2 regions of the Geobacillus sp. FSL K6-3411 genome follow, and region 2 is predicted to be linked to the other one. Evidence: predicted binding sites of a transcription regulator. Region 2 holds the regulator's gene; the other holds the start of a gene.

Region 1 (11,380 bases), 1.1 Mb from region 2:
CGCTGATCCGACAGTGCACGGCATTTTAGTGCAGCTGCCGCTACCTGCTCATATTCGCGAGTGGTCGGTGATTGAAACAATCGCTCCGGAAAAAGATGTCGACGGGTTTCATCCGATTAATGTTGGAAAAATGATGATCGGCCAGCCGGCGTTTCTTCCGTGCACCCCGCACGGCGTACTGGTGATGGTCAAATCGGCGGGCATCGACATCGCCGGAAAGCATGTTGTCGTCGTCGGACGCAGCAATATCGTCGGCAAGCCGGTCGGCCAGCTGTTTTTGCGTGAACATGCGACCGTCACCTACGCTCACTCGAAAACACCGGATTTGGCCGCCATCACCCGCCAGGCTGACATTTTAATCGTTGCTGTCGGCAAGGCACGCCTTATCGGCCCGGAACATGTGAAGCCGGGAGCGGTCGTCATTGACGTCGGCGTCAACCGACTGGAGAGCGGCAAATTGTGCGGTGATGTCGATTTCGACGCCGTCAAAGAAGTGGCCAGCTATGTGACGCCGGTGCCGGGAGGGGTCGGGCCGATGACGATTACGATGCTGTTGCACAATACGATGGAAGCAGCACGGCAGCTCGCTGCGAAGTGAGGGCGTTTTTTGTGGAAGTAAAATACGTGACCGTCGGAGCGCTGACAAAATACATCAAGCGCAAATTCGACGTTGATCCCCATTTGCGCGATTTATGGATAAAAGGTGAGATTTCAAACTTTAAACAGCATTCGCGCGGCCATATGTACTTTACATTAAAAGATAGCGAGGCGCGCATCGCTGCGGTCATGTTCGCCGGCTACAATCAGCATTTGCCGTTCCGCCCCGAAGACGGAATGAACGTGCTCGTACGTGGGGAAATTTCCGTCTATGAACCGAACGGCAACTATCAACTATATGTGAAAGAAATGCAGCCGGAAGGCATCGGCCGCCTATATTTAGCGTACGAACAGCTGAAACAGCGGCTTGAAGCGGAAGGGCTGTTTTCGTCGGCTCATAAAAAGCCGCTGCCAGCGTTTCCGCGCTGTGTCGGCGTCGTCACGTCACCGACCGGGGCGGCGGTGCGGGATATTATGACGACGATTCGTCGTCGCTATCCGCTCGCGAAAGTCATTTTATTTCCAGCGCTCGTGCAAGGGGAAGGGGCAGCGCCGTCGATCGTGCGCGCTATCGAGCGGGCGAATGATTTTAGCGAGGTTGACGTGCTTATCGTCGGTCGCGGGGGCGGCTCGATTGAAGAGCTGTGGGCGTTTAACGAAGAAATCGTCGCCCGCGCCATTTTCGCTTCCCGCGTGCCGGTCATTTCCGCCGTCGGCCACGAGACGGATTTTACCATCGCCGATTTTGTCGCGGATTTGCGGGCGCCAACGCCGACGGCGGCGGCTGAGCTGGCAGTGCCGCACATCGGGGAGTTGGCTGAGCGGATCGCCGAGCGGAAATGGCGGCTCATCCGTGCCATGAAAGAGCGGCTGGCGGCCAACCAGGAGCGGCTCGCTCGACTACAGGCGTCGTACGCATTCCGCTATCCGAAGCGTCTTTATGAACAAAAAGAGCAGCAGCTCGACGCGTTGCTCGAACGACTCGCCCGCCAACGCGAACGGCTGGTGGATAAAAAACGCCAGCGGCTGCGAGAATTGCACCTGAGACTGTGGCGCCATCACCCGGAGGCGGAGCTTGAGCGGATGAAAGAGCGGCAAAAAGCGACCGCCGTCGCGCTTGAAAAAGCGATGCGCACCGCCTTGGAGCGCCATGCGTTCCGCTTTCGTTCCCATGTCGCTCGGCTGGAAGCGCTCAGCCCGCTCCGCATCATGGAACGCGGCTATAGTTTGGTGTACAATGAGCGGCACGAGCTTGTGAAACGGATCGGTCAACTCCAGGTCGGTGAGCGCCTGTCCATCCGGGTTCAAGACGGACAAGTCGATTGCCAAGTGATGGGAGTGGAGGAAAAAACGACATGAGCGAAGAAAAAGAAATGACGTTTGAAGAAGCAATGAAACAGCTGGAATCGATCGTTGAAAAATTGGAAGAGGGAAACGTGCCGCTTGAAGATGCCATTGCCTTTTTTCAAGAAGGCATGAAACTGTCGAAACTTTGCCATGATAAATTGCAGCACGTTGAAAAACAGCTCGAGTATATGTTGCGCGAAGACGGCGAGCTCGTTCCTTTTTCGCCAGAGGAGGCATGACAGGTGGCGTCGCTTGAGATTGAACAATTTTTAAACGAGCAAAAACAGGCTGTTGAGGCGGCATTGTCTCGCTACATTGCTCAGCTTCATGGTCCGGAGACGCTGAAAAAAGCGATGGCTTACTCGCTTGAAGCCGGCGGCAAGCGCATTCGCCCGCTCTTGTTGTTGTCAACGATTCAAGCGCTCGGCCAAAATCCGTCGCTCGGCCTGCCGGTGGCTTGCGCGATTGAAATGATCCATACGTATTCGCTTATCCATGACGATTTGCCGAGCATGGACAATGATGATTTACGGCGCGGCAAGCCGACAAACCATAAAGTGTTTGGTGAGGCGATGGCCATTTTGGCGGGAGATGGGCTGTTGACGTACGCGTTTCAATTGATCGCCGAGATCCATGATGAACGTGTGCCTGTTGATGTCCGACTGCAGTTGATCGCAGAGCTGGCGAAAGCGGCTGGCCCGGAAGGGATGGTGGCCGGGCAAGTCGCTGATATGGAAGGAGAAGGAAAAACACTGGCGCTCGCCGAACTGGAATACATCCACCGTCACAAAACCGGAAAAATGCTGCAATATAGTGTGCATGCCGGGGCGCTACTCGGTGGCGCCGATGCCCGGCAAATGCGCGAGCTTAACGAATTTGCCGCTCATTTAGGTCTCGCCTTTCAAATTCGTGACGATATTCTTGACATTGAAGGAACGGAAGAGAAAATTGGAAAACGGGTCGGCAGCGACCGTGAAAATCATAAGGCCACCTACCCGGCGCTGCTGTCGCTTGCCGGTGCAAAAGAAAAACTGGCGTTTCATATTGATGCGGCGAAGCGTCATTTACAGCAAGCTGATGTTGATGGTGCCACGCTCGCCTATATTTGCGAACTTGTCGCTGTCCGCGACCACTAATCATGAGACAGCCGCCTTCGCTCCGCGTTTGTTTTGATTCGGAACCGAAGGCGGCTGTTTTTTGTTCTCCGTTCGACAAGTAGGTGCCACAACTCCCCGCCCGATTCTTTCTGCATTTCTTTTGTGCTATACTCACAGAACGGACGGCATGGCCTTGCTTCATCGGCAAAAGTCGATTTTTCGTGCCGAATCATGTATAATAATACTACCTGTATCATGGGAGAACCGGCTCGGAGAACGACCAAATGAAAGCGAGTGATCTTGTTGGACTTAACGAAAATTGAACATCCGCGCGTGGTAAAAACCATGTCGATTCCCCAGCTGAAACAGTTAAGCGCCGATATCCGGCGATTTTTAATTGAAAAGCTGTCGAAAACAGGCGGACATATCGGTCCAAATTTAGGGGTCGTCGAGCTGACGATCGCCCTTCATCGGGAGTTTGACAGCCCGAAAGATAAGCTCATTTGGGACGTCGGCCATCAGTCGTACGTGCATAAAATTTTGACCGGGCGCGCCGCCGAGTTTGATACGCTTCGGCAATATAAAGGGCTGTCGGGGTTTCCGAAGCGGAGTGAAAGCGAGCATGATGTCTGGGAAACCGGTCATAGCTCGACATCGCTGTCGGCAGCGATGGGAATGGCGATCGCCCGCGATTTGAAAGGGACGGATGAATACATTGTGCCGATTATCGGCGATGGAGCGTTGACCGGTGGGATGGCGCTTGAGGCGCTCAACCATATCGGTCATGAAAAAACGGATATGATCGTGATCTTAAACGATAATGAAATGTCCATCGCCCCGAACGTCGGAGCGTTGCACAACATTCTTGGCCGACTGCGCACCGCCGGCAAATACCAATGGGTCAAGGACGAGCTCGAACTGTTGCTCAAACGCATTCCGGCGGTCGGCGGCAAGTTGGCGGCGACCGCTGAGCGGTTGAAGGACAGTTTAAAGTACTTGCTCGTTTCCGGCGTGTTTTTTGAGGAGCTTGGGTTTACGTATTTAGGTCCGGTTGACGGCCACGATTTTGAGGATTTGCTTGAAAACTTGCGCTATGCGAAGAAGGTGAAAGGCCCGGTTCTTGTGCACGTGATCACGAAAAAAGGGAAAGGCTACAGCCCGGCAGAAAATGACAAAGTCGGCACGTGGCACGGCACAGGGCCATACAAAATCGAAACTGGCACCTTTGTCAAGACAAAAGAAGGGGGACCGTCATGGAGCGGGCTGGTCAGTGAAACAGTACGCCGGATTGCCCGCACTGACCCGCGCATTGTCGCCATTACACCGGCGATGCCGGTTGGTTCGAAGCTTGAAGGGTTTGCGAGCGAATTTCCGGATCGGATGTTTGATGTTGGCATCGCCGAACAGCATGCGACGACGCTTGCGGCCGGACTGGCAACGCAAGGGATGAAACCGTTTTTGGCCATTTACTCGACGTTTTTGCAGCGGGCATATGATCAAGTGGTTCATGACGTATGCCGGCAAAATTTAAACGTCTTTTTCGCCATTGACCGCGCCGGACTTGTCGGTGCTGACGGCGAAACACATCAAGGGGTGTTTGACATCGCCTTTTTGCGCCATGTGCCGAACCTTGTTTTGATGATGCCAAAGGATGAAAACGAAGGCCAGCATATGGTGTACACTGCCCTCCGCTATGATGACGGGCCGATCGCCATGCGTTTTCCGCGCGGTAACGGACTTGGCGTTCCGCTTGATGAGGAACTGAAAGAAATTCCGATCGGCACATGGGAGGTGCTGCGCGACGGCAGCGATGCGGTGATTTTAACGTTTGGGACGACGATTTCGATGGCGCTTGAGGCGGCTGAACAGTTGGCGAGAGACGGCGTGTCGGTGAAAGTCGTCAATGCCCGCTTTCTGAAGCCGATGGATGAAGCGATGCTTCACGAATTGCTCGAGAGCCGTCTGCCGATATTAACGATTGAAGAGGCGGTCTTGCAAGGCGGTTTTGGCAGTTCCGTGCTTGAATTTGCCCATGACCATGGCTACCACCAGGCGGTCATTGAACGGATGGGCATTCCTGATCGCTTTATCGAGCATGGAAGTGTCAGCGAGCTGCTGGACGAAATCGGGCTGACGGCAGCCCATGTCGCTGATCGCATCAAAACGATTATGCCAAGAAAACAGAAAAGGGCTTGAGAAAGATGAAAGGAAAGAAAGAACGGCTCGATGTGTTGCTTGTTGAACGCGGGTTGGTAGAAACGCGGGAAAAGGCGAAGCGGGCCATCATGGCCGGGCTTGTCTATTCAAACGATGTCCGGCTCGAGAAACCCGGAGAAAAAGTGCCGGCTGACATCCCGCTTGAGGTGAAAGGCAATCCGCTTCCATATGTCAGCCGCGGCGGCTTAAAATTGGAAAAAGCGTTGCGTGAGTTTCAGATCAGCGTTGAAAATAAAATTGTGCTTGATATCGGCGCGTCGACTGGCGGATTTACTGATTGTGCTTTACAACACGGAGCGAAGTTATCGTACGCCGTTGACGTCGGCTATAACCAGCTCGCGTGGAAGCTTCGTCAGGACGAGCGCGTCGTTGTCATGGAGCGAACGAACTTCCGTTACGTGACGCCAGATTTGTTTACAAAAGGGATGCCGGAAGTAGCGGTTATTGACGTATCATTCATTTCGCTTCGACTCATTTTGCCTGTCGTTAAGACGGTTATTGTGCCGGGCGGTGATGTGATCGCCCTCGTCAAGCCGCAGTTTGAAGCCGGCAAGGAAAACGTCGGTAAAAAAGGGATCGTCCGCGATCCGGATGTTCATCGGGAAGTGCTTGAGTCGATCGTTCAATTTGCCTGTGCCGAAGGGTTCGATATCCTCCATTTGTCTTATTCGCCAATCACCGGCGGCGACGGCAACATTGAGTTTTTGCTTCATGTCGTCTATTCTGGTGGAGAGAAAGGCGAAAATCGTCTTTCGGCGCCGATCGCCCATATCGTGAACGAGGCGCACGATCGCTTGCGGACCGGACAACGAGAATCAGATGCTAAATAAGCGTCTTCTGTGAAAAAGGTGGGCCCCTGCAGGGCGGAACGGGCAGAAAACCTGCATCTTTGAACATAAGGAGGTGGCTCGATTTGAACAAAGGGCAACGGCATATAAAAATTCGCGAAATTATTATGAACAGCGACATCGAAACGCAAGACGAGCTCGTCGACCGGCTGAAAGAAGCGGGCTTTAACGTTACTCAAGCGACCGTATCGCGCGATATTAAAGAGATGCAGCTCGTCAAAGTGCCGATGGCTAACGGCCGCTATAAATACAGCCTTCCGTCCGATCAGCGCTTCAATCCGTTGCAGAAGCTGAAACGGGCGCTTGTCGACGTGTTCATTAAGCTAGATGGAACCGGCAACTTGCTCGTGCTGCGGACGTTGCCGGGCAACGCTCACGCCATCGGTGTCTTGCTCGACAATTTGGATTGGGGTGAAATCGTCGGCACGATTTGCGGTGACGATACGTGCCTCATTATTTGCCGGACGCCGAAAGATGCAAAAAAAGTGTCCAACCAGCTGCTGTCAATGCTCTGACCGAGGACCGGCCCGACGTTCCCCCCGTGCTAGGGAGAAGGAAAACGGGAACGGTCCTCAATTATGAACGTGAACGCATGTTCGATAACAAGAATGAAGATGGACAACATACGCGCCATTCGAACGTTCAAGGGGTGATGGGATGCTCGCCGAGCTGTCGATTAAAAATTTCGCGATCATTGAATCGCTATCTTTGTCCTTTGACAAAGGACTGACAGTGTTAACCGGCGAAACAGGGGCTGGTAAATCGATCATCATTGATGCGATTCATCTATTGATCGGCGGGCGCGGTTCCGCCGAATTTGTCCGTTTCGGCGCGGAAAAGGCAGAAATCGAAGGGCTGTTTTTGCTTGATGATGACCGCCACCCATGTTGCCAAAAGTGCGCTGAGGTCGGCATCGATGTGAGCGAAGGAATGGTCGTTTTGCGCCGCGACATTTTGGCTAACGGCAAAAGCGTCTGCCGCATTAACGGCAAGCTGGTGACGACCGCCATATTGCGGGAAGTTGGAGCGACGCTTGTCGATATTCACGGTCAGCATGAGCATCAAGAGCTGATGGATCCGTCGCGTCATTTACCGCTTCTTGATGAATTCGGCGGTGCGGAGATGGCGGAGGCGCTCGCACGCTACCGCGCTGTCTATGAACAGCATGAAGCGTTGGTGAAAAAATTAAAAAAACTGAGTGAAAATGAACAGCAAATGGCGCATCGGCTTGATTTATTGACATTTCAGCTGCGCGAAATCGAACAGGCCTCACTCGAGCTCGGAGAAGACGAACGGCTGATGGAAGAAAAAGTGCGCATTGTCAACTTTCAAAAGATATACAGTGCCATCCAAAAAAGCTATGAAGCGCTCTCCGGTGAAGGACGCGGCCTTGATTCGATCGGGGAAGCGATGGGCCACCTCGATGATGTCGCCCCGATGGATGCTGCGCTGAAGGAGGCGTACGAAACAGTTGCCAACAGCTACTACTTGCTTGAAGAAGTGATGTACAAGCTGCGCGACCAGCTCGAGGAGCTTGAGTATGACCCGGCGCGGCTTGACGCCATCGAAAGCCGCCTCGCTGAAATCCAACAGTTAAAACGAAAATACGGCGCAACGATCGCTGATATTTTGCAATATGCTGAGGCGATTGCTGAGGAAATCGAGACGATTGAAAACCGTGAGACGCATGTGCATGAACTTGAGCGGCAGCTTGCAGCAGTGACAAGCGATTTGCTGATGGAGGCGGAAAACGTGACCAACGTTCGCCGCACTTACGCCCGGGAGCTGATTGAACGCATTCACCAAGAGTTAAAAGATTTGTACATGGAGAAGACGCAGTTTGACATCATCTTTGCGAAACGTGAAGGACCACTCGATGCTCCATTGGTTGATGGCGTGCCGGTTAAGTTTCACGAAGATGGCATCGACGTCGTTGAGTTTTACATTTCGACGAACGTCGGCGAGCCGTTGAAACCGCTCGCTAAAGTTGCTTCGGGCGGTGAATTGTCACGGATTATGTTAGCGTTGAAAACGATTTTTTCCAAACATCAAGGGGTGACGTCGATTATTTTCGACGAGGTGGATACAGGCGTCAGCGGTCGTGTCGCCCAAGCGATCGCCGAAAAAATTTACCGCATTGCCAGCGGTTCACAAGTGCTTTGCATTTCTCACCTGCCGCAAGTGGCTGCCATGGCGGACACGCATTTATTCATCGCCAAAGAAACGGACGGAACGCGGACGAAAACAGTGGTGAAAAAGTTGGATGAGGAGGAGAAGGTGAAAGAAATCGGGCGAATGATTTCCGGCGTCGAAATGACGGAGTTGACAAAACAGCATGCCAAAGAACTGTTAGAACTGGCGGCCAAAATGAAACAATAACATTTACTTCCAGACCGTGTGCGGTTGCTTGATTTGTGCTGAGTCTTTCCCTCACCAAACCGTCTGATTTGACGGCAGGCGTTTGATGTGCTGCTGGGATGTAATGCTATCCATCCTAGGCAGCTTTTTTTATTCGTGCCGCGATTATATTTTCCCCTGTTCAGGCAAAATTAAAACTGTAACCGTTTTTGTATGGTGTAGGCGGGAGCGAGGAGAGTGAGCGACATTGAATAGAGAAACGGCGCGAAAAATGATAGGAGTGCTTCTCCTTGGGATATTGATGGTCATCGGTTTTTCCAAGCCAATGAAAGAATATTGGCAAATTCCGAAACAGCTTGTGCTGTTTGAAGGAGACGCGGTCAAGTTTGAAGCCGCCTCTCTTCCGGTGCAAGCAACCGCCAATGACCGAAACGCTCCCGAAACGCTCGAAGTTGAGCGAAAAAACGGTTCGTTGTCTGTAAAAGCGAAACAAAGCGGACAGGAAACAATGGTTTTGCAAGTTGCAGGGATGCCGGTTAAGCAAGTGGATGTCAACGTGTTGCCAACGCTGAAAGTCGTTCCCGGCGGGCAATCGATCGGTGTGAAACTCAATACGGTCGGTGTTCTTGTCGTTGGTTACCATCTCGTGGAAACCGAAAACGGAAAAAAATCGCCGGGGGAAGCGGCTGGTATTCAAGTTGGCGATATCATTACCGGCATTAATGGTAAAAAAATTGAAAACATGAGTGACCTCTCCCCTTTCATTGAGGAAGCTGGCAAAACAGGAAAACCGCTTCATCTGCAAATTCTGCGCGACCAGCATTCCATGACAACGAAGCTCGTTCCACTGAAAGATAAGCATGACGACGTGTACCGCATCGGTTTATACATCCGCGATTCTGCCGCTGGCATCGGGACGATGACATTTTATGACCCGAAATCGAAAAAATATGGCGCACTCGGCCATGTCATTTCCGATATGGATACGAAAAAACCGATTGTTGTCCAAGACGGACAAATTATGAGCTCGACCGTTACGTCTATTGAAAAGGGGACGAGCGGCAATCCAGGGGAAAAATTAGCTCGCTTCTCCGATGGCGGGGAAGTCATTGGTACCATTACGAATAACAGTCCGTTTGGCATTTTTGGCAAACTGACAAAATCGTTGCCAGATGGCCCGATTACGAATCCGATTCCGGTCGCATTGGCGAGTCAGGTGAAAGAAGGGCCGGCGAAAATGTTGACGGTGGTGGAGAATGACAAAGTCGAACAATTTGATGTGGAAATTGTTAACACCATTCCGCAAAAATTCCCGGCGACAAAAGGGCTTGTCATTCGCGTCACCGACCCGCGGCTGTTGAAGAAAACGGGCGGTATCGTCCAAGGGATGAGCGGCAGTCCAATTATTCAAGATGGAAAGCTCGTTGGTGCAGTGACGCATGTTTTTGTCAACGATCCGACATCGGGCTATGGTGTCCATATCGAATGGATGTTGCAGGAAGCAGGAATCGATTTATATGGCAAACAAAGAAAAGCGAGCTGACCGAGTCGGCTCGCTTTTTTGGTCGTTGCAAAATTTTTTTCAAAAAAGGCGGCAAAATTTTTGCTGATTTGGCATAGATATTTGGTGAAACATCCGTTAAAATGAAACGTGTAAAGATTTTTCGACAAATAAGCATTTTTTGGAAGCGAATGTTGTCTAATAGGCTCGCTTTTTGTTATAATTTTTATTTTTTGCTAATTGATGAAAAATAAAAGGATTTTTTGCCACTGTTGTCGAATGTACGTTAACGGAATATTACATAGCAAGAAAAAATGGGGGAGGACGATTGGTTTGAGCATTAAAGTGTGCATTGCCGACGATAACCGTGAATTGGTGACGTTGCTTGATGAATATATTTCGAATCAGTCGGACATGGAAGTGATTGGTACAGCATATAACGGCCAAGACTGCTTGCATATGCTTGAAGAGAAGCAGCCGGACATTTTGATTTTGGATATCATTATGCCACATTTGGACGGGTTGGCCGTGCTTGAGAAAGTTCGTACTAGCTTTGAGCACCAGCCGAACGTTATCATGTTGACGGCGTTTGGTCAGGAAGATGTGACGAAAAAAGCGGTCGAACTCGGCGCTTCCTATTTTATTTTAAAACCGTTTGATATGGAAAATTTAGTTCATCATATCCGACAAATTTACGGAAAAACCGCACCGGCTGCTAAAAAAGTAGCCCCGGCGTATCAAGCGCGCGACAATAAGCCGAAAAACTTGGATGCGAGCATTACGAGCATCATCCATGAAATCGGCGTCCCTGCCCATATTAAAGGGTATTTGTATTTGCGCGAGGCGATCGCCATGGTGTATCACGACATCGAATTGCTCGGTTCGATCACTAAAGTGCTGTATCCTGATATCGCTAAAAAATACAACACGACCGCCAGCCGCGTCGAGCGAGCCATCCGTCATGCGATTGAAGTTGCATGGAGCCGAGGCAACCTCGAATCGATTTCCTCGCTGTTCGGCTACACTGTCAGCGTCTCGAAAGCGAAGCCGACGAATTCCGAATTTATCGCGATGGTAGCCGACAAGCTAAGATTGGAACATAAGGCGTCGTAACGATGAGAGAAAATCATGGCATGACGTCAGGTGTCCCATGGATGGGACACCTTTTCCTGTTGATGATGCACAATGCGGTTCAAGGCCGGTGATTCGCCTAGTGTGCCAAAGGCGTTTCGTTTTGCCTTCTCTTATTTGTATTTATACCAAGCGATCCAGCCCTTTTCTTGATGTTTGGCTACAAATATGACTCCTTCCGACAAACTTGCACTAGGCAGCAATTTAGGGAAACGGAGTTTGACGACCCATGAATGTTGGGCGATTGGTTTGCCGCATAACGATTCGGCCATTTGAACATAAGG
Region 2 (11,380 bases):
CAACGATAGAAAGGGTTTATCTATGTTTTGGACACAGTGGAGATACGGAGAAACAATCGCTGCTCTCATCGAGGAAGTTGAAGCACAAATTGCGCCGATCCACCGCTCCATCGATGAACGTGTCGAGGCGAACCAATATCGCGTGCTCGACAGTTTTCGCCGCCATCAAGTGAGCGACGGCCATTTCATCCCGACGACTGGCTACGGTTATGACGATACAGGGCGCGATACGCTTGATCGCATTTACGCGGATGTATTTGGCGCAGAAGCGGGCCTTGTCCGTCCGCAAATCATTTCTGGCACGCACGCGATCGCCATCGCGCTGTTTGGCGTGCTGCGCCCGGGCGATGAACTGCTTTACATCACCGGGGCTCCGTACGACACGCTTGAAGAGATCGTCGGCGTTCGCGGCAGCGGCGTCGGCTCACTGAAAGAGTTTGGGATTCGTTATCGGAGCGTACCGCTTACGGCGGACGGAGCGGTTGATTTTCCAGCGGTGCGTGAAGCGATGAACGAACGGACGAAAATGATTGGCATTCAGCGCTCGCGCGGCTACGCGACACGTCCATCGTTTACGGTCGACGAAATCGCCGAGATGATCGCTTTTGTCAAGGCAATCAAGCCAGATGTCGTCGTGTTTGTCGACAACTGCTATGGCGAGTTTGTCGAGGAGAAAGAGCCATGCCATGTCGGCGCTGATCTCATGGCCGGCTCGCTCATTAAAAACCCAGGAGGGGGACTGGCAAAAACGGGTGGCTATCTTGTCGGAAAGCGGAAGTATGTCGAAGCGTGCGCCTATCGGATGACTTCACCGGGCATCGGCGCCGAAGTCGGCCCGTCGCTGTACAGCCTGCCTGATATGTACCAAGGATTTTTCCTGGCTCCACATGTTGTCGGACAGGCGCTCAAAGGAGCGGTGTTCACCGCCGCAATGCTTGAGCGGGTGGGACTCGAGACATCGCCGGCATGGGACGCCAAGCGCACCGATCTTGTACAGTCAGTTCGTTTTGACGATCCAGAGCAAATGGTTGCTTTTTGTCAAGCCATCCAAGCTTCTTCCCCGGTGAACGCCCATTTTACTCCATACCCGAGCGAGATGCCCGGCTATGAGGACAAAGTCATCATGGCCGCTGGTACGTTCGTGCAAGGAGCGAGCATTGAGTTGACGGCAGACGGGCCACTGCGCCCGCCATATGTCGCATACGTTCAAGGCGGTCTTACGTATTCACACGTGAAAATCGCTGTTTGTTCGGCGGTTCACCGCTTGCTTGAACAGCAGTTGATTTGTTTGTGAGAAAATGTAACATCTCATTGACTCATTTCTTAACATTATGGTAAAATAAAGGTATCAAAAGCGAGGAGGAATTGGCATGAGCAGCCACATTCGTCGTTCCATGCCATTGTTTCCGATTGGGATCGTGATGCAGCTGACGGACTTATCAGCGCGCCAAATCCGCTATTATGAAGAGCACGGCCTCGTTATGCCAGCGCGCACCGAGGGCAACCGGCGGCTGTTTTCGCTCAATGATATCGACCGTTTGCTTGAAATTAAAGATTTAATTGACCAAGGTGTCAACCTTGCCGGCATTAAGCGAATTTTTGCCGCTCAGCAAGAGGGGCACCATGAACCGTCAGAAAAAGTTGGAAAAGCAGAAAAACCGAAGCTGTCGGACGAGGAGTTGCGCGAAATGTTGCGGACGGAGTTGCTGCAGGCCGGACGGTTTCAGCGCGCATCGCTTCGCCAAGGAGATCTCGCTCGCTTCTTTCATTAATGATGGAAAATGATTTCGGAGCCGGGGAGGAGTTTAGATATGGCAAAATATACGCGCGAAGACATTATGCGCATCGTCAAAGAAGAAAACGTCAAGTACATTCGCCTGCAATTCACCGATATTTTGGGTACGATCAAAAACGTCGAAATTCCGATCAGTCAGCTTGAGAAGGCGCTTAACAATAAAATGATGTTTGACGGATCATCGATCGAGGGATTTGTCCGCATCGAAGAATCGGACATGTATTTATACCCTGATTTAGATACATTTGTCATCTTTCCGTGGACCGCGGAAAAAGGGAAAGTCGCCCGCTTTATTTGTGACATTTACAATGCGGATGGCACACCGTTTGAAGGCTGCCCGCGCTACAATTTAAAACGCGTGCTGAAGGAAATGGAAGCGCTCGGCTTTACGGCGTTCAACTTAGGGGCGGAGCCGGAATTTTTCCTCTTTAAGCTCGATGAAAATGGGCGTCCGACGATGGAATTGAATGACCGCGGCGGCTATTTCGATTTGGCGCCGACCGACTTGGGAGAAAACTGCCGGCGCGACATCGTGCTTGAGCTTGAGGAAATGGGGTTTGAAATTGAAGCATCGCACCACGAAGTCGCCCCGGGGCAGCACGAGATCGATTTTAAATATGCCCATGCTATCAAAGCATGCGACGACATTCAAACGTTTAAGCTTGTCGTCAAGACGATCGCTCGCAAACATGGGCTGCACGCGACGTTTATGCCGAAGCCGATTTTCGGCATTAACGGTTCGGGAATGCACTGCAACTTATCGTTGTTCCGCAATAACGAAAACGCCTTTTTTGATCCGAACAGCGATTTGCAGTTGAGCGATACGGCGCGGCAGTTTATCGCCGGTGTGCTGAAACATGCGCCAAACTTTACGGCGGTGACGAACCCGACGGTCAACTCGTATAAGCGGCTTGTTCCAGGCTATGAGGCTCCATGTTATGTTGCTTGGTCGGCGCACAACCGCAGCCCGCTCATCCGTATTCCGTCTTCGCGCGGCATGAGCACCCGCATTGAAGTGCGCAGTGTCGACCCGGCGGCGAACCCGTACTTGGCGATGGCCGTGCTGTTGGCGGCTGGGCTTGACGGTATTCGCAACAAGCTCACTCCTCCGGCGCCGGTTGACCGAAATATTTACGTCATGACAAAAGAAGAACGGCTTGAAGAAGGGATTGTCGATTTGCCGGCGACGCTGATCGAAGCGCTCGACAATTTAAAATCGGATGAGGTGATCATCCAAGCGCTTGGCAAACATTTATTCGAGCATTTCGTCGAAGCGAAAGAAATCGAGTGGGATATGTATCGGACAACGGTCCATCAATGGGAATTGGACCAATATATGGAGCTGTACTAATCATAAAAGCTGCCCCGACAAACGGGGCAGCTTTTGTTATGGAGCACGGCGCTGAACGGACTTTTAGTTGATCAGACGATAGACGCCAATCACTTTACCGAGAATCGTGCAGTCACGGACGATGATCGGTTCGAGATGGACGTTTTCCGGCTGCAGGCGGATATGGTCTTTTTCTTTGAAAAATCGTTTCACCGTTGCTTCGTTTTCCTCCGTCATGGCAACGACGATGTCACCGTTGTTAGCGGACGACTGCTGGCGGACGATCACGTAGTCGCCGTCCAAAATGCCGGCCTCGATCATGCTGTCGCCCATCACTTCAAGCATAAACAGCTGTTCTTCGCCGGCAGCAAGCCGTTTCGGCAGCGGGAAATAGTCCTCAATATTTTCAACGGCGGTGATCGGCTGGCCGGCTGTCACCTTGCCGATCATCGGCACGGAAATGACCTCCTCTTTTTCCCTTTCTTTTGTCAGATCGCTGTCCAAAATTTCAATGGCGCGCGGCTTCGTTGGGTCGCGACGGATGTACCCTTTGCTTTCTAGACGCGCAAGGTGGCCGTGGACGGTTGAACTCGATGCCAAACCGACTGCTTCCCCGATTTCCCTTACCGACGGAGGATAGCCTTTCGTTTTCACTTCTTGCTTGATAAACTCTAAAATTTGTTGCTGCCGTTTGGACAGTTTCGTCATCCTTTTTCACACCCTCTTGCCACATCATTTGTTTTCATTATAGCACGGGCGAAATGGAAAAACAAACATAAGTTCGAGTTTTTATTGACGAGAACAAACGTTCTTGATTATAATGAAAGAAAAGGCGAACACACATTCTAGAAAAAGGGTGGGGGAAATGAAGAAAACGTTGCTGCATTACCTCATTTTTTCGTGTTTGCTCGCACTCGTCTTGGTAGGATTCGTCTACGCCAGCAGCCCGATTGACAAAAAACAATACATGACGGTAACGGTCGCCTCCGGCGATACGCTTTGGGGGCTCGCGAAGCAATACGAGCCGGCGCACGGCTTGTCGCCGGACGAATTTATTCGTTGGGTGGTCGATGTCAATCGTTTGCCGAGCTCGCGCCTCACCGCCGGTGAACAAATCGTCATCCCTGTGTTAAAATCAAAGCAGGACGGCTCATTGGCCGTCAAGCGGTGATAGAAAGAAGGGATGGTCATGAAGGCGGTCATTTACTGCCGTGTCAGCACGGATAAAACGGAGCAGGAAACATCGCTTGCACGGCAGCGCACCGAACTGGAGAAGCTGGCGAAAGAGTGCGGCTTTGACGTCATCAAAGTGATCGCCGAGCAGGCGAGCGGCTACGAAGCCGACCGTGACGGAGTACTCGAGCTGCTTGCGCTTTGTGAAGAAGAGGAGGTCGACGCCTTACTCATTCAAGATGAAACACGACTCGGGCGTGGCCATGCGCGCATGGCAGTGTTGCACTGCTTGAAAAAAAGAGGGGTGAAAATATACAGCGCCAGCCACCATGGAGAGATGCCGCTGTCAGAGGCTGATGAGATGGTGCTGTCGATTATTGCCATCGTCGAGGAGTATCAACGGAAAATACATAATGCGAAGATTAAGCGCGGGATGCAGCGGGCCATTGCCCGTGGTTACCGGCCGGAGCGGAACTTAACGCGCCGTGGGGAAAACGCTGGGCGCGATCGGATTGAGCTGCCAGTCGAAGAGATCGTTCGCCTGCGCGAGCGCGGCTTGACGTTTGCGGACATCGCTGCGACGCTCCGGAGCTTTGGTTACGAGGCGTCCAAAGCGACCGTCCATCGCCGCTATCAAGAGTATATGGATGAACAGCAAGGGCGGCATTGACTGCGTGTTGTCCTTGGCTCTGAAGGTGCGGATCGGCAAAGAAAGAAGGTCAAGATGTCATCGTTGCCATCTCCCCGTGTCATCGGATAAGATAAAACAGAACGATAATATGGTAGATAGGAGAAGATGCTCAATGCTTGCCAAACATAAATTGGCCCGCATCAATGAGCTGGCCAAAAAGGCAAAAACGGTCGGCTTGTCGCCGGAAGAAGTGATGGAGCAGGCAAAGCTGCGCCGCGAATACATTCAGGCGTTTCGCAAAGCGATGACCGATATGCTTCACACGGTGAAGGTCATCGACCCGAACGGCAATGACGTGACGCCTAAAAAATTAAAGGAAAGCCAGCGCCATCGCCTCCATTAACCGGCAGTTAAGAAAGGCGAAGGCTCCTTGTTTTTTGACAGCGAAAATAACGTTGTACAAAGAAGTCAATTTTCTATATGATAGTAAATGACACCATATTGACGAAGGGGAGGAAAATGATGGCGCATTCGATTGAACAACTAGCGATTACGACGATTCGAACGCTGTCGATTGACGCGATCGAAAAGGCGAAATCCGGGCATCCGGGCATGCCGATGGGCGCGGCGCCGATGGCGTACACCCTTTGGACGAAATTCATGAATCATAATCCGGCGAATCCAAACTGGTTCAACCGCGACCGGTTTGTCTTGTCAGCTGGGCACGGGTCGATGCTGCTTTACAGCCTGCTTCATTTAAGCGGCTACGACGTATCGATGGACGACTTGAAACAGTTCCGCCAATGGGGAAGCAAAACGCCAGGGCATCCGGAATACGGCCATACGCCGGGAGTGGAAGCGACGACCGGCCCGCTCGGCCAAGGAATTGCGATGGCAGTCGGTATGGCGATGGCTGAGCGGCATTTGGCGGCTACATACAATCGTGACGGGTTTGATATGATTGACCATTATACGTACGCGATTTGCGGCGATGGTGATTTAATGGAAGGAGTAGCGAGCGAAGCTGCATCACTCGCTGGTCATTTGCAGTTGGGCCGCTTGATCGTTCTGTATGATTCGAACGACATTTCCCTGGACGGAGAGCTTAACCTATCGTTCTCGGAAAACGTCGCTCAACGGTTCCAAGCGTACGGTTGGCAATATTTGCGCGTCGAAGATGGCAACAACATCGAGGAAATCGCCAAAGCGCTTGAAGAGGCGCGGGCTGACCTCAACCGGCCGACGCTCATTGAAGTGAAAACGACGATCGGCTACGGCTCGCCGACGAAAGCAGGCACATCGAGTGTTCACGGCGCTCCGCTCGGTGCAGAAGAGGCGAAATTGACAAAAGAAGCGTATCGCTGGACGTTTGCCGAAGATTTCTATGTGCCGGAAGAAGTGTATGCCCATTTCCGGGAAACGGTACAAGAAGTCGGGGCGAAAAAAGAAGCCGAATGGAATGAACGATTGGCCGCTTACGAGCAGGCGTATCCAGAATTGGCCGCCCAGCTGAAGCAGGCGATCGAAGGGAAACTTCCAGACGGTTGGGAAGCTGCGCTGCCGGTGTACGAAGCTGGAAAAAGTTTGGCGACCCGGTCGTCGTCCGGGGAAGTCATCAACGCCATTGCCAAAGCGGTGCCGCAGTTGTTGGGCGGTTCAGCGGACTTGGCAAGCTCGAACAAAACGCTTATTAAAGAAGGCGGCAATTTCTTGCCGGGCAGCTATGAAGGGCGCAACATTTGGTTTGGTGTGCGCGAATTTGCCATGGGAGCGGCGTTAAACGGCATGGCGCTCCATGGTGGGGTGAAAGTATTTGGTGGCACGTTCTTCGTGTTCTCCGACTATTTGCGTCCGGCGATTCGATTAGCAGCGCTCATGGGGCTGCCGGTTACCTATGTTTTGACGCATGACAGCGTTGCTGTCGGTGAAGACGGCCCGACGCACGAGCCGATTGAACAGCTCGCTTCCTTAAGAGCGATGCCGAATTTGTCAGTCATCCGACCGGCTGACGCGAACGAAACGGCGGCGGCATGGCGTCTGGCGGTTGAATCGACGGACAAGCCGACCGCGCTCGTTCTGACGCGTCAAAACATACCGACGTTGCCGACAACGGCTGATTTGGCATATGAAGGCGTGAAAAAAGGTGCGTACGTCGTCTCGCCGGCGAAAAACGGTGCTCCGGAGGCGCTGCTTTTGGCAACCGGTTCGGAAGTCAGCTTGGCGGTGCAAGCACAAGAAGCGCTCGCTGCCGAAGGGATTCACGTCTCGGTCGTCAGCATGCCATCGTGGGATCGCTTTGAAGCGCAGCCAAAAGCGTACCGTGATGAAGTGATTCCGCCGGCGGTGACGAAGCGGCTGGCCATTGAAATGGGCGCCTCGCTCGGTTGGGAACGCTATGTTGGTGCGGATGGCGACATTTTAGCCATCGATCGGTTTGGCGCCTCCGCTCCGGGAGAAAAAATTATGGCGGAATACGGCTTTACCGTCGATAACGTCGTTCATCGCGTGAAAGCGTTGCTTGGCAAGTAATTCAATGACCGTGAGAACAGGTTGCCCTTGTGCTGTTGCAAGGGCAACTTTTTTGCCCTATTTGCGGCCGCTGGTCACTATAAACAAAAATCGACAATGTTAGTGAAAAAAATTGCCGTTAATAGACATATTTTTCTCCCCTTCTTTTCTATAATAGAGATAGATGAGATGAAATGGGGGATGGGGCATGGTTCGGTATTGGATTTATTTATTAAATGACGAAGTGGCGGCGCACTATCGCCATCGGACGGAAAAAGTTGTCGAATTGCTTCGGGAACATCAATATGCCAAAGCGCCGTTAAAAACGATTTGCCGCAAACAAGTCGAATTTATTACCGAACGGTTGTCGTTTTCACGTCTTGAGTTAGGCTTAAAGCAATATTTTAGCGGGCATGTCGGCAAAAATTTAGAGCGCAACATGTTCATTTTGCGAAATGACGTCGGTGAGGAAGCGCTGCTTGTCGTGCAAAAGCGCCGCCTGCTCCTTGTTGCTGATAGCGCGTCGCTGGCGGCTGACATCGGACAGGCGCTCGCACAATTAGCGCCGTCGTTTTTGGCGGTTGCTGCTGATTTTGCCGACTACCATTGGTTATCTGCGCCGGCGCAAGGAAGAAAATTCGCGTAACGTGAAGATTTTTGGCGCGAAATATTGTCTAATGGCACATCGTTTAGTACACTGTTAGGGAGACAACAAGAAGGAGGAAAATCGCTGTATGTGGGACACGATTCTCGTTGGTGTACTAGCGCTTATCGCTGGTATGGCGCTCGGGTTTTTCATCGCCCGCAAAACGATGATCAATTATTTGAAAAAAAATCCGCCGATCAATGAACAAATGATTCGCATGATGATGATGCAAATGGGCATGACCCCGTCGCAAAAGAAAATCAACCAAATGATGAAAATGATGAACAACCAGCTGAAATAAACGAAACAGACACTCGATCGAGAGTGTCTTTTTATTTTAGAAAAATGTTCTTTCTAAATTTTCCTAGTTTTGCTACAATGGTATAGCGGTTGTTCATTAGCGAAAATGAAAGGGGGGATGGCCGCATGAGCGTGTTCCGCGATTTGTTTTGGTTTTTTCGCCAAGAGAAAAAGGCGTATATCACCGGTATTCTATTACTCGTGATCGTTGCCTTTTTGGAAACGATCCCGCCGAAAGTGATCGGTATTTTAGTTGACCATATGAAAAACGGCACGATGACGAAAGAGGTGCTCATTCGTTGGATGGTTGCCCTTGCTGCCATCGCGGGGGCGCTCTATGTGCTCCGCTACGTTTGGCGTATTTGCATTTTCGGATCAGCCGTCAAGCTTGCCCGCCAGCTGCGCAACGAGCTGTACGCCCATTTTACGAAAATGGCGCCGTCGTTTTACCAGCGGAAGCGGATCGGTGATTTGATGGCCCATGCGACCAATGATTTGCAGGCGATTCAGCAAACGGCCGGAAGCGGCATTTTAACGCTTGTTGATTCGTTGACGCTCGGCGGGGTTGTGCTGGCGACGATGGCGTTTTCGATCAGCTGGAAGCTGACGTTGATCAGCCTGCTGCCGCTGCCGGTGATGGCTATAGCGACAAGCCGCTATGGAACGATGCTTCACCGGCGATTTTTAACAGCGCAAGAAGCGTTTTCGGCGCTAAATGATAAAGTGCAAGAAAGCATGAGCGGCGTCCGCGTCATCAAAGCGTTCGGCTATGAAGAAAAGGATGTCGAAGCGTTCCGCCGCCAATCGGAAGACGTCGTAGCGAAGAACATTGCGGTTGCTAAAGTGGATGCGCTCTTTGATCCGACGATCGGGTTGCTTGTTGGGCTGTCGTTTTTCCTCTCCGTTGCGTTCGGCAGTCAGATGGTCATTGCCGGCGAGTTGACAATCGGAGAGCTCGTGTCGTTTACGACGTATCTTGGCTTGCTCATTTGGCCAATGCTGGCGTTTGGCTGGCTGTTTAACATTGTCGAGCGCGGGCGCGCTTCATACGACCGCGTGCGGGCGCTGCTTGCCGAAGACGATGAAATCAAGGAAATGCCAGGCGCGCTTGCCGTTCCGCCGCAAGGGAGCATCGAGTATGATATCCGCCGGTTTGTCTATCCGGGCGAGACAAAACCGGCGCTTGTCGATGTTCGTTTCCGGCTTGAACGCGGGGCGACGCTCGGTGTCGTCGGCAAAACTGGATCCGGGAAAACGACGCTGCTGCGCCTATTGTTGCGCGAGTTTGACAACTATGATGGTGACATTCGCTTCGATAACCATGACATTCGACACTATACGCTTTCTGCCTTGCGGATGGCGATCGGCTATGTGCCGCAAGACCATTTCCTTTTTTCCGCCTCTGTCCGCGACAATATCGCTTTTGCTAAGCCGGAGGCGAATGAGAAGGAAATTGTCAAAGCAGCAAAGCTGGCTGACATTCATGATGACATTCTCCAATTTCCGGACGGTTATGAGACGGTCATCGGTGAGCGCGGCGTCTCGCTGTCAGGGGGGCAAAAACAACGGCTGTCGATCGCCCGCGCCTTGCTCATGGAACCAGAGCTGCTCATTTTAGATGATGCGTTGTCGGCGGTCGATGCAAAAACAGAGGAACGGATTTTAACGACGCTGAAGCGCGAGAGGCGTGGGAAAACGACGATTATTGCCGCTCATCGTTTAAGTGCGGTCGAACATGCTGATTGGATTCTTGTCCTTGATGGCGGCCGCGTCATACAAGCGGGGACGCACGAAGACTTGATGGCTGAAGACGGCTGGTATCGTGAAATGTATCGGCGCCAACAGCTTGAGGAGCTTATGGAATGACATGGATAGGAGGGAGCGTATGAACGAACAAATATTGACGTCCAAAGAGCAACGGCGCATCTTGTGGCGGTTGCTCGCTTATATGGGGCGATACAAAAAAGAAGCTGTGCTCGCTTTTGCGCTCCTTCTATTGGCGACCGCGGGGGAGTTGGCCGGCCCGTATTTAGTGAAAGTGTTTATCGACGACTATTTGATGCCGAATCATCTCGCTCCGGGCCCGGTGGCGGCGCTAGCTGCCGCCTATATCGGCGTGCTCGTCGGAAAAACGATCATCGGGTATTTCCAGCTGATCGGGTTTCAGAGGCTCGCTTTATATATTATCCAAGCGTTGCGGATGGACGTCTTTTCCAAGGTACACCGGCTCGGGATGAGCTACTTTGACCGGACGCCGGGCGGAAGCATTGTCTCGCGGGTGACGAATGATACGGAAGCGATCAAAGACATGTTTATCAGCGTTTTAGCGGTGTTTGTGCAAAACGGTCTGTTTGTCATCGGCGTTTATATTGCTATGTTTTCACTCAACGCTCAGCTTGCGCTGTTTTGCCTGTTCATTATTCCGGCCATCGGATTGATTATGAAAACATACCGCCGTTACAGTTCGGTATTTTACCAACAGATGCGTGAACGGCTGAGCGAGCTGAACGCCAAATTGAATGAATCGTTGCAAGGGATGGCCATCATACAAGCATTCCGCCAACAGCATCGCTTATACCAAGAGTTTGCCGCCGTGAATGAGGCGCATTACGAAGCGGGAATGAAAAACATTCGGCTTGACGGGCTGTTGCTCCGGCCGGCGCTCGATGTAGTCTATCTATTGTCGATCATGGCCGTGCTCAGCTTTTTCGGTATCTCGGCGCTTGAGAGTCCGGTCGAGATCGGAGTGCTGTACGCATTTGTCAACTATTTGGAACGTTTTTTTGAACCGGTGACGCAAATGATGATGCGGTTGTCGCTCTATCAGCAAGCGATCGTTTCCGCTTCCCGTGTCTTTGCGCTCCTTGACCATGATGAAGAGGCGCCGTTCAATCCGGAACAAGCACCGTATACGATTGAGCGCGGAGAAATTGAGTTCCGCGATGTCAGTTTTTCATATGACGGCAAGCGTGATGTGCTAAAACGGTTGTCATTTAC

What was found. Region 2 encodes LexA, which represses DNA repair genes until DNA is damaged. Its sites were predicted from a motif close to CGAACATATGTTCG; they were not measured.
Region 1: a site for LexA is predicted at 6,692-6,705, ahead of recN (DNA repair protein RecN). Genes of this name have one in related genera too.

What each region holds. Positions count from the first base shown of each region.
Region 1 covers NZ_CP150187.1:2,455,282-2,466,661, reverse strand. The annotation lists gene folD (bifunctional methylenetetrahydrofolate dehydrogenase/methenyltetrahydrofolate cyclohydrolase FolD) at 1-598, shown strand, start outside; gene xseA (exodeoxyribonuclease VII large subunit) at 610-1,956, shown strand; gene NSQ22_RS12510 (exodeoxyribonuclease VII small subunit) at 1,953-2,183, shown strand; gene NSQ22_RS12505 (polyprenyl synthetase family protein) at 2,187-3,080, shown strand; gene dxs (1-deoxy-D-xylulose-5-phosphate synthase) at 3,345-5,237, shown strand; gene NSQ22_RS12495 (TlyA family RNA methyltransferase) at 5,243-6,088, shown strand; gene argR (transcriptional regulator ArgR) at 6,172-6,621, shown strand; gene recN (DNA repair protein RecN) at 6,764-8,485, shown strand; gene spoIVB (SpoIVB peptidase) at 8,712-10,007, shown strand; gene spo0A (sporulation transcription factor Spo0A) at 10,245-11,078, shown strand; gene NSQ22_RS12470 (hypothetical protein) at 11,210-11,380, opposite strand, start outside.
Region 2 covers NZ_CP150187.1:1,356,329-1,367,708, forward strand. The annotation lists gene hflX (GTPase HflX) at 1-9, shown strand, start outside; gene NSQ22_RS06895 (methionine gamma-lyase family protein) at 23-1,294, shown strand; gene NSQ22_RS06900 (MerR family transcriptional regulator) at 1,371-1,772, shown strand; gene glnA (type I glutamate--ammonia ligase) at 1,812-3,146, shown strand; gene lexA (transcriptional repressor LexA) at 3,210-3,833, opposite strand; gene yneA (cell division suppressor protein YneA) at 3,991-4,296, shown strand; gene NSQ22_RS06920 (recombinase family protein) at 4,315-4,968, shown strand; gene NSQ22_RS06925 (DUF896 domain-containing protein) at 5,102-5,332, shown strand; gene tkt (transketolase) at 5,452-7,458, shown strand; gene sirA (sporulation inhibitor of replication protein SirA) at 7,646-8,083, shown strand; gene NSQ22_RS06940 (YneF family protein) at 8,172-8,384, shown strand; gene NSQ22_RS06945 (ABC transporter transmembrane domain-containing protein) at 8,510-10,249, shown strand; gene NSQ22_RS06950 (ABC transporter transmembrane domain-containing protein) at 10,269-11,380, shown strand, end outside.